2 regions of the Brevibacillus sp. genome follow, and region 1 is predicted to be linked to the other one. Evidence: riboswitches for the same ligand, from Rfam matches in the RefSeq annotation. Region 1 holds a riboswitch; the other holds the start of a gene.
What was found. Region 1 has a riboswitch for S-adenosylmethionine ahead of DEP07_RS00700 (aminotransferase class I/II-fold pyridoxal phosphate-dependent enzyme). Riboswitches for the same ligand answer to the same signal wherever they lie in the genome.

Region 1 (5,293 bases):
AGCTCCACCCGAAAGAGCCCGCCTGTCTCCAGGGTAATGCCTTTGTGCAAATGACCCAGCTCACGAAAACTGTCAAAGAGCCGCGATACGTACCGTGCGTTGCGGCCAATTTCATCCATGTACCGCTTTTTGGAATCGATTTCTTCCAACACCACTGCGGGTATGACAATTTCGTTGTCAGCGAAAGAGAACATCGCCCGTGGATCTTGCAGGAGTACGTTGGTGTCCAGTACGTAGATTTTCTTCAAAATCTCGCCTCCTATTACCCTTCTTATATACGGTATGCAATTTTTGGAGGGATGCTCAATTGTGGCGACGTGATGTACTACAGTCTATGTTCGGTCGAACAGAGATAGACGACCCTTGGCAGAATGAAATGGGGCGGAGGGGAACAAAATACAGGTAACCTGCCCTCCTGATCGGAGGCACTACGGGGAAAGGGAGTATGCGTGTGAAACGGATCATCATTGGTTGCCTGGGTGCGAGCCTTGTTTTGTCAGGGTGCATGGCGGGCAACAAAGCGAACCAGGCTGCGCCACAACCCAACCAACAGCAAGCGCCCCATACCCAGCGCGTTCAGCAAACGGCACCGGAACCAGCTTACAACCAATCTTCGCAGGCGACCGCCGACCGTCTCGTCCAGTTGGCTACTCGCGTGAAAAAAGTCAATGGCGCCACAGCCGTCGTGATTGGCAAATACGCCGTCGTCGGGATCGATGTAGACGCCCAATTGGATCGGCCGGAAGTCGGCGTCATCAAGTACACTGTGGCAGAAGCGCTGAAAGAAGACCCGCAGGGGGCCAATGCCGTCGTAACAGCCGACCCGGACATCGTTCAGCGGCTGAAAGAAATGGCGGCAGACATTCGCAGAGGCCACCCGATCTCCGGCTTCGCAGAGGAATTGGCCGACATCGTCGGACGGATCATTCCGCAACTGCCGCGAGATGTCAGAAGGCGCGAAGAAACACCGGCGCAGGAAAATCAGCAACAACAGATCAACAACGATGGGCGTACCCCGCAAGGAAAAATCAACGTAAATCGCACTGGCACTCCATAAGAAAAAAGAGGCATAGCCCCCGGGTCGTTACACCCGGGAGTATGCCTCTTTTTTGCTTGGAATCGCGGATGGCAAAGGCGGCAGTGCTTCCAAAGCCTGTTTCAAGTCTGCCAGCAAATCGTCCGCGTCTTCCAGACCTGCGGACAACCGGATCAAACCGTCTGTAATGCCGCGAGCTTGCCGCTCCTCTGCTGGCATAGCCGCATGCGACATCATGACCGGATACGAGAGAATCGTCTCCACCGCGCCAAGACTGACCGCTACAATCGGCAGCTTTACGCGGTCAAACAACGCTTTTGCCCGCTCGCGGCTCCCGACGTCAAAAGACAATACGGCGCCGTGGCCGCTCGCCTGTTTTTGCTGAACGAGATGTCCCGGATGCTCAGCCAAGCCTGTATAGTAGACGCGGCTCACTTCGGGGTGGCAAGAAAGCCATTCCGCCAAAACTCCGGCAGACTTCGTGCTGACATCCAGACGCGCTTTGAGCGTCTTCAGCCCTCTCATGACCAGCCAGCAATCCTGAACGCCGAGAACGGCTCCCATGCCGTTTTGGATGAGGTACAGCTGTTCGCCGAGCGCTTCATCGCGGGTTACCGCCAGACCTGCAACAACGTCGCTGTGGCCGCCGATAAACTTGGTTGCACTGTGGATGACGATATCCGCCCCCAGCTCCAATGGCCGCTGATAGTACGGCGTCAGGAACGTGTTGTCCACGATGACGAGCAGGTCATGCTCTTTCGCAATGGCGGAAACGGCAGCGATATCGGTCACTTTCAACGTCGGATTGGACGGAGTTTCCAGATAGACCCCTCTAGTAGCCGGAGTGATCGCCGCGCGCACCGCTTCCGTCTGTGTCGCATCCACAAACGTGACGGAAATTCCCATTCTCGACAGCACTCTCGTCAGAAAACGGAAAGTGCCGCCGTACACATCTTCCGCGACCACGATATGATCGCCCGCCGAAAAGAGCATGAACACACTGGAAATGGCCGCCATGCCGGAAGAAAAGGCGAACCCGCGCGCTCCGCCTTCGAGTGCGGCGATCGCTTCTTCCAGCGCATGTCTCGTCGGGTTCCCCGAGCGGGCGTAATCGTATGTGCCCGGCTGATCGATATCAAACTGATGAAAAGTGGAAGCCTGGTAAATCGGAACCGACGACGCACCTGTAAACGGATCGATGCCTGTGGAGCCATGCAAAACTTTTGTCGCGAAATTCATCGAACAGCCCCCCCAACGACGAGACTTGCATCCAGCGCTTGAAACAAATCAGCGATCAAATCATCCGGATGTTCAATCCCCACCGAAAGCCTCAGCAATCGATCGCACACGCCGACATACGCCCGCACTTCCTCGGGGATGTCTGCGTGAGTCTGTGTCGCCGGGTACGTACACAACGACTCTACCCCGCCAAGACTTTCCGCAAAGGAGACGACGCGCAAATTTTGCAGAAACAAGCCCACCTGCTCCTGGGAGCGTACCCGGAACGAAACCATGCCGCTGTATCCGCTCGCCTGGCTCGCCTGAATCTCATGCCCGGGATGCTCTTCCAGTCCGGGATAAAACACTTCGGCAACGGCTGGATGTTCTTTCAGCTTTTTCGCTACCGCGAGCGCATTCGACTGGTGTCTGTCCATGCGCAGCGCCAACGTTTTCATGCCGCGCACCAGAAGCCAGCTATCCTGCGGCCCCAGCACCGCGCCGATCGAATTGTGCAAAAACCGGATTTTTTCCGACAACTCCTCGCCCTTTGTAACGATCAACCCTGCCAGCACATCGTTGTGTCCGCCCAAATACTTCGTTGCGCTGTGCAAAATCACATCAGCCCCAAGCTCTAGCGGGCGTTGACAATAAGGAGTCATGAACGTGTTGTCTACAATCGTCAAAAGCCCGTGTTGCTTGGCCAGGCTGGTTATTTCACGAATATTTGTAATCTGCATGAGCGGATTGGTCGGCGTCTCGACGAAAATCGCTTTCGTCTCTGCGCGCAGCGCCTTTTTCACCGCTTCCAGATCGCGCAAATCTACGTAAGTAAAAGCAAGCCCGTAACGGGAAAGCACTTGTTCAAACAAGCGATACGTCCCGCCGTACAAATCGAGCGATACGATGAGGTGATCGCCTTGGGAAAACAACCCCATTACCGTATGGACTGCCGCCATCCCGGACGCGCAGGCAAAGCCGGCATCGCCTCCCTCTGCCTCAGCGATTGTCTCTTCCAAAACAGAACGGGTAGGATTCGCCGTCCGCGTATAGTCAAAACCTGTGCTCTGTCCCAGCGCCGGATGGCGATAAGCGGTAGCGTAGTAGACGGGGAAGCTCACCGCACCCGTTTTCTCATCTTTGCCTACGCCTGCCTGAATCAATTTTGTTTCCAGTCTCATACCGTAATTCTCTCCCTCCAATGATGTCGAGGGGCATGAAAAAAGCCCCCTTTCCTCTGAAAGAAGGCTTTGTTTACGTCGCCGTAAGCAAGACCTTCTCATCTTTCAGAGTTAAAAAACTCTGCAGGAATTAGCACCATTATCTCCCCGTATGAACGAACATACAGGTGATTGGTTGCCGGGCATCATCGGGCCAGTCCCTCCGCCTCTCTGGATAAGAAGTTTGCTATTCAATTTGAATGACCTAATACTAAAGGATAGCGCTGTTTCTTGTCAACAAGATTTTCCACAAGAGTGTGACAACCGCGCCTACGCTTTTTTCAAGGCGTCCATGACCTGATTGTCCAGCTTCGCTGCGGCATTTTTGTCGTATGTCTTTTCGTACTGAGGCTCTACGGATATGCGCGAACCGTAAAACATCACGTCTCTGACAGAGTCAATCGCAATCTCCGCCATCGCAAGCTTCAGGGGAACCCCTTCCAGCCGTTCTGCCTTCAGCTCGGCGCGCCCGTTGATCGCAAAAGAAGAGCCTGCCCCGATCAAATGCAGCACGACCTGCGGTTCTTTGGCGATATTGGCGAGAATGCGGGAGCGGCTGTCTACAGCAAAACGGATGAGTCCGCTGTTCACAGCAAAAGTCCAGGACAAGGAACTGACGGATGGCGCACCTGTCTCGTGATCGACTGTGGCCAACGTCACAAAGCGCTCTTTTTGCAGGAGCGCGAACAGTTCTTCCGATAAGGTTTGGGATACGGTTTCAGCCATTCGGATGCCTCCTCGTATACTTTTGTACGTCTATTGTACCCCTCCCGCAAGCCGGAGGCAAACCTTTCCTCCCCGCCTTGATTCTGGTCGGCTTTTTCCCTAAACTGGTAGAAAACAATGCTTCCAGGAACAAGGAGGTTGAAACAAGTGGCTCCTACGCCTACAGATCGGCTCATGCACAAAATAGATCAAGTCCTCCACGAGCTTCAGGAAGTGCGGAAAATGAACGAGCGCATGGATAAGATCGCCATGTTTTTGGAGGATATCCGGCTTGCTGATGTCATCCAAAATTACACAGCCCCGCGCAAGCTGCTCTGGATCAATTTCCTCGCAGGTCTTGCCCGGGGTCTTGGTTTGACGATTGGGACTGCTATCGTTCTCGCACTGCTCGGTTCGCTACTGACACAATTTCTCTCGATCCCGATCCTCGGCGACTACATCCGCGAACTGGTCGATTACGTCCAGACTTACAAACAGCCGTAACAGCAGCTACTTGTCTTTCTTTTTGTCACGATCGTCGTCATCTTCGTCACGATCGCGGTCATCGTCGTCCCGATCGTCATCGTCCCATTTGCCATCGTGTTTCTTCCAGAAGCCGTACGCTTTGCCATTCGGATGCTTGTGCTTCTTCTCATCCTCATCATGCTTAGGCGGCGCGACGATGACCTTCGTGCTCAGGACGATGTCTGCTTGCTTGACCAGCTTGTCTTTTACATACAGTTCAAGCTGAATCGCTTTGGCCGTGTACGAGCGATCTTTGTACGTCAATTCCAGCGTGTACTCGCCCTTGTCATTGGGCTTGATCTCTTTTTTCTTGCCGTCTGGTTTAATCGCGAAAAGCTTCGCCTTTTGCTTTTTGTCCCAGCCCTTGACGGTACCTTTCAGTTCGATCTGCTTTTTCTTTATGTCGTGCACAGCTGTGCCCGCAATGCTGTAGTCTACTGCCGGATTGTTGTCCGGTGTCTTTTTCGGCTCAATCGCAATCGAGTCCTCGTCCACCTTTTTCCCGGCCTCATACACTTCGATCACAGCCTTGCTGCTCTTGGCATCCGTCGTCGGATTCTCGAAAGTCACACTGAAGCTGTCAACGTTA
Region 2 (5,293 bases), on a different contig from region 1:
AGCCAGCCAAAAGCGAACATCGGCCAGATCAACAGCCCGAGGTACAGGTTGAAGGCGACCAGTTCCCCCAAAGAAATCGCGCTCGTAAAGACAAGGTATGTTCCATAGCCAAGCCCGATCAAAAAGCTGAAACCTATAATGATGGCAATTGTCGGCTCGAACAGGGCGTCGATCCGCGACACGCTGACGTTTCGCTCCAGCGTTTTCTCGCTGACTCTTCTGTAGGCTTCAATATCTTCCTTTTCCTGCACAAACGCCCGCAGTACCCGCACGCCGGAAATCGACTGCTGGACGTGATCGTTCATCTCGCCGAACGCTTCCTGCGCCAAGTAAAAGCGCTCATGCAGCAAGCGGCCGTAATAGGCAGTCGACCAGGCCAGAAAAGGCATCGGAATCAAAGCGGCGAGCGTCAGCTTCCAGTCGATCGCGGTCACCATGACTCCGAGCGTCAAAAGCGTCATGAACAACGAATCGACCAGCGTGAGCACTCCGGTACTCGCCGTCTGCTCGATGGCGGGAATGTCGTTGGTTGCCACAGCCATCAAATCACCGCTACGCTTGCGATGGTAAAAAGACGGCGTCATCCGGGTCAAATGCCCGAAAAGCCGCTCTCGCAAAGTTCGCTCCAAAATCAACGCGCCGCCGTTCAGCAAATACCTCCAGGCAAAGCGCATCGCGTACAGCCCGACCCCAAGCGCGAGCAAAATCGTGACTGTCCGCGTCAAGTCTTGGGCAGTCAAAGAGCTGTTGCGCATCGCGTCGACAGTCTCGCCGATCAGCCGCGGCGGCCAGAGCATCAAAATGTCGATGAAAAACAAAAAGGCTATGCCGATCGTGTACCGCTTCCAGTGGGCACGAAAAAACCAGGATAGCTCCTTGAGTGTCTTCAAGCTAATCACCTCTTTTTATCGAGCAAAAAAGGGCGTGCGAATCGCGCAGCCCCTTTTTGCTTCCTTCATCGTAATTGACTGAATTTTCTTTGTCAATCTACCTTTTTTGTCTGGCTCTTTCCTGCCATTCTTCCTTCAACATGCTGTACACGGCATGGTCGACAAAATGGTCATACAAAAACTCATTGCGCCGCAGGATTCCCTCCAGTTGAAAGCCGAGTCTCTCGGGGATCGCTCTGCTTTTCGAATTGCCTGTCGCCGCCTGAATCGTGATTTTCTCCAAGTTCCATGAACCGAAAACAAGGTGATCCATATACGCCGCCACTGCTTTGGTCATCAGCCCCTTGCCCTGAAAGCCGGCGCCAAGCCAATAGCCCAGTGATGTCTTCTTGTTGATCCAGTCCAGATTGTGCACACCGAGAGTCCCGGCCATCCGACCGTTATACCAGATTCCGTAGTGAATCCCTTGATTGTCGTCATACTGTTGAATCGTTCTTTGGATGAAATAGCTCGTGTCATCCTCGCACTTCGTGTAATTCAGCCAAGGCAGCCACTCTTTGAGGTAGGATCGGTTCGTATCGGTGAGCCAAAACATTTCGCTGGCATCCGACAACTCCAACTGTTTGAGAAATGCTTCTTCGGAAATCGGGATCGTTCTCATGATAACCGCTCCTCCTTCTCATTCGCTTTCAACGGGCAAGCAACTTCTTACGCTCGATTATGCGGCTGGTTCCATAATTTAGCAAGAATCAGACGATCTATTCCTGAAAAAAAGCGCCCGCCATAAAAAGGCAGACGCTCCTGATACGACGGACTATTGTTTGCTTTTCGCGATCTCTTCCGGCTTGAAAATGCCCGTCTCTGTCACAATTGCGGTAATGTACTGGGCTGGCGTCACGTCAAACGCCGGATTGTACACCTTGATATCATCCGGTGCTACCTGTTTGCCCAAGCCGTGTGTGATCTCTTCTGCCGGACGTTCCTCAATCGGAATTTCCGCACCTGTCGCCGTCGCCAGATCGACAGAGGACAGCGGCGCCGCTACATAGAAAGGAATGCCATGCGCTTTTGCCAAAACGGCTACTCCATACGTGCCGATTTTGTTGGCGACGTCGCCGTTGGCCGCTACACGGTCTGTTCCCACGACAACGGCCTGCACTTTGCCTTGCGACATGACCATAGCTGCCATGTTGTCGCAAATCAAGGTGACGTCAATCCCAGCCTGCTGCAATTCATAGGCGGTCAGGCGAGCGCCTTGCAATACGGGGCGCGTCTCGTCGGCGTATACTTTCAAATCCCACCCGCGTTCTTTTGCCAAATAGAAAGGAGCGGTAGCCGTACCGTATGCAGCAGTAGCCAGCGCACCCGGATTACAGTGTGTAAGCACGCCCATGCCGTCTTGCAACAGCGTCAGCAAATGTTCGCCGATCGTGCGACATACTTCTGCGTCTTCTTTTTGAATCGCCAGTGCTTCGTCGAGCACAGCTTTTTTCAGCTCGTCAACGGGCAAGGCGGAGTTTTGTTGCACGCGTGCTTTGATCCGGTCAAGCGCCCAGAACAGATTCACAGCAGTTGGCCGGGACGTTCCCAAATAGTCTGCCTGGCTGTTCAGCTCTTGCCAAAACTGTTCATACGTTTGCGCTTCGCTGCCGCGGATTCCCAAATACAGTCCGTAGGCGGCGGCCATGCCGATTGCCGGTGCTCCGCGCACTTCCAGGCGGCGAATCGAGCCCCATACTTGTTCGGCGGTCGTCAGCTGCAAATAAATCGTTTCTACTGGCAAACGCGTCTGATCAAGCAAGACGAGTACGTCGTCTTCCCACTTGACTGGCGTTGTTTGTGTACTGGTTGTCATACTGTCGTTGCCTCCTGATAGTAGCGTGCGGTTACGTTGCGGACGATGTCCGTGATGTCTGTCGATTCCTCAATGTCGTTGCGTCCGAGAATCAGCGCTTCCCCGATCGCCAGCGCCAGTCGTTCTGCTTCGGCGCGTTTTTCGGCGTCTGCGATGGCATTCAGATCAGCCACTCCTGCCAGGCCGATCACACGGCGCAAAATTTTGCATCCGGCATAGCCTGCCGTATCCTGAATCAGTCGTTTCACGTAGCTTTGCCACAAGCCCTCGACATGAGCGCTGCGTTCTTTAGCCTGCTTGTGCCAGAGCTGGACAAACTGGGAAACAAATTCGTTCCAGACATCTTCAACCGTTTCCAGTAAGTATTCGCGGTAGGAGTCGCGTTCTCCTTGGTCATTTTGCAAGCCGTGCTGACCAGCGTAGTTGAGCAGCAGATTGGCGATAACGGCACCGATGTCAAAACCGATCGGCCCGTAGTAGGCAAATTCGGGGTCGATCGCTTTCAGGCTGCTCTCGGTGATGAAGATGCTGCCTGTGTGCAAATCGCCGTGCAAAAGTGCTTCTGCGCGAGTCAGGAAATCGAATTTCAGCTTGGCGATTTCCAGCTTGAGCGGCTTGTTGTTCCAGATGGCCTCTACTTCTTTGCGGATCAGCGGGTTAAAGTCGTTGGTCGGCGCATTTTCATACGGGTCGGTAAAGACGAGATCTTCTGTGATTTTGCATAATTCCGGATTTATGAATGTTCCGACTAGCGCTTTTTTGTCGTACGGATGCGCCCCCAAATCGGATGTGTAGAACAAGGTTTGCGCGAGAAAACGTCCGATCTGCTTCGGAAAAAGCGGGTAGCGCTTGCCCTCAATCAAGCCTTTGCGCATGATGACGTGGTCGCCTACGTTCTCCATCACCGTCAGCGCCAGCTCCTGATCGAAGTGGTATACTTCCGGCACCAGGTCAGGCACGTATTTGTGCTGGATGCGGAGCGCTTCACTCTCGATGCGGGCACGGTCAATCGTCAGCGGCCATGATTCTCCCACGACTCTCGCAAACGGCAACGCTTGCTTCACGATGACTTTTTTTCCGGTAGCCGGCTCCTGGATATCGAACACGAGGTTCAGATTCCCGTCACCGATTTCGCGGCTGGTCAGCTCTGCTCCTTCTGTAAACAGACCCGGCAAGCCTTTTACGTACTCTACTGCTTCCTGCTCAGTCAATGCGCGGTATGCCATGATTGATTACTCCCCTCACAAATCGTTTTTTTCTCTATTTCGAACGGAATGACAAAATGGTCAGGAATCCGTGTCCAAACGCACAAAAAAGACCTCTTTCCCGAAGAAAAGAGGTCGCTGTCGCCACGTATAATAAACGTGTCATGTCCCCCTTATCTTCCAGACCACTTTTGTTTCTGCAGGAATTAGCACCGTGCACGTCGCTTTTTGTTTCAGCCGCTGCTCGCGTTGAAATAGCGTCGTGTCGGTTGCCGGGTATCATCGGGCCAGTCCCTCCACCTTCTCTGGATAAGGTATCCAAACGTATGCGGTTTTGATTTAGTTTGAATCATACAACCTGCCGTTCCACGATGTCAACACCCTTTTTTCGCAAACCGCGCTTCTCTCCTACCAGACGTGCTGAGTGCCGGAAGCAGCCGGGCGATCCCAGTTCCACCAGTCAATTTGGCCGACAAAGGCAGCGGTAATCGACTTCTCATCCTTGAGTTTGAGCAGTTCCTTCGTCGGTCCGGTCAGGACTGCTCCGTAGAGGCGAACGCCTTTTTCCTGCAAGTAGCGATAGCGCTCCTCGACTTGCGGATCGCTTCGCGAGACCAAATATTGTCCCATGTCGCGCGCGAGGCTTTTTTGCTCGACAAGGTAGGCCATTTCCCCCAAAAAGGCTGCCATCCGTCGGCTTCCTTCTCCGTTGACCTGAATCGGAGCCGCTCCGTAATTCAGCTCGTGCTCCGCAAATCCCCATGCTTCTCCCGGCCCCAAGAGCAGGTAGCCGTCTTTTTGGTCTTCGTGCCTGGCTTCCACTCCGGTGTCCACTGCCAACCAGACCGTATCCTGGTTGGCGGAGCTGATGTAGCGGGAGATTCGCTCATAATACTGCTCGTACGTCAAAAAATCAGCAAAAGAGACAGCCAACTGGGCAACGGTTCCTTCGGGGAGCTTCTCCAAAGTCGTCCAGGCTGGCGTGCGCCAATGCGCCAGTTCGTCTGCGTCCGGTTTTTGCCCGCTTTGAAGCGGATAGCGGAAAAACAGCTTTTGCTCCCTCACTCCGTTGGTCCATTGCGGCTTGGCGTTGACGTTCCACAACACGTTGGTGCTTTCAAAGCGGCCTGCGTTTTTGATGTCCGCCCCTACTCGCTCGCGAAGCTCCATCTGGATGCTGCCGTACAGCAGTCCCACCTGCGCGCCGCTGCTGCCCACGCTGACACCCGGCTGCGTAAAATTGACCATGTCCTTCGCTACCCGGTGCAGATCATCGTGCATCGACGACCCTACCCATCCGTTGACGCCCAGAAATACCACGCCAATTACAAACGGGATGGCAA

Region 2: it holds a riboswitch for S-adenosylmethionine, as region 1 does, so the genes downstream of both, mtnK (S-methyl-5-thioribose kinase) here and DEP07_RS00700 (aminotransferase class I/II-fold pyridoxal phosphate-dependent enzyme) in region 1, are expected to answer to the same signal.

The regions. Positions count from the first base shown of each region.
Region 1 covers NZ_DOTK01000005.1:1,378-6,670, forward strand. Annotated here, with positions in the region: gene DEP07_RS00685 (PhoH family protein) at 1-248, opposite strand, end outside; gene DEP07_RS00690 (YhcN/YlaJ family sporulation lipoprotein) at 446-1,057, shown strand; gene DEP07_RS00695 (trans-sulfuration enzyme family protein) at 1,085-2,275, opposite strand; gene DEP07_RS00700 (aminotransferase class I/II-fold pyridoxal phosphate-dependent enzyme) at 2,272-3,435, opposite strand; SAM riboswitch class I at 3,531-3,656, opposite strand; gene DEP07_RS00705 (pyridoxamine 5'-phosphate oxidase family protein) at 3,745-4,200, opposite strand; gene DEP07_RS00710 (DUF5665 domain-containing protein) at 4,375-4,683, shown strand; gene DEP07_RS00715 (hypothetical protein) at 4,690-5,293, opposite strand, start outside.
Region 2 covers NZ_DOTK01000045.1:138,278-143,570, forward strand. Annotated here, with positions in the region: gene DEP07_RS13975 (ABC transporter ATP-binding protein) at 1-890, opposite strand, end outside; gene DEP07_RS13980 (GNAT family N-acetyltransferase) at 988-1,551, opposite strand; gene mtnA (S-methyl-5-thioribose-1-phosphate isomerase) at 1,705-2,745, opposite strand; gene mtnK (S-methyl-5-thioribose kinase) at 2,742-3,971, opposite strand; SAM riboswitch class I at 4,121-4,266, opposite strand; gene DEP07_RS13995 (anti-sigma factor) at 4,359-5,293, opposite strand, start outside.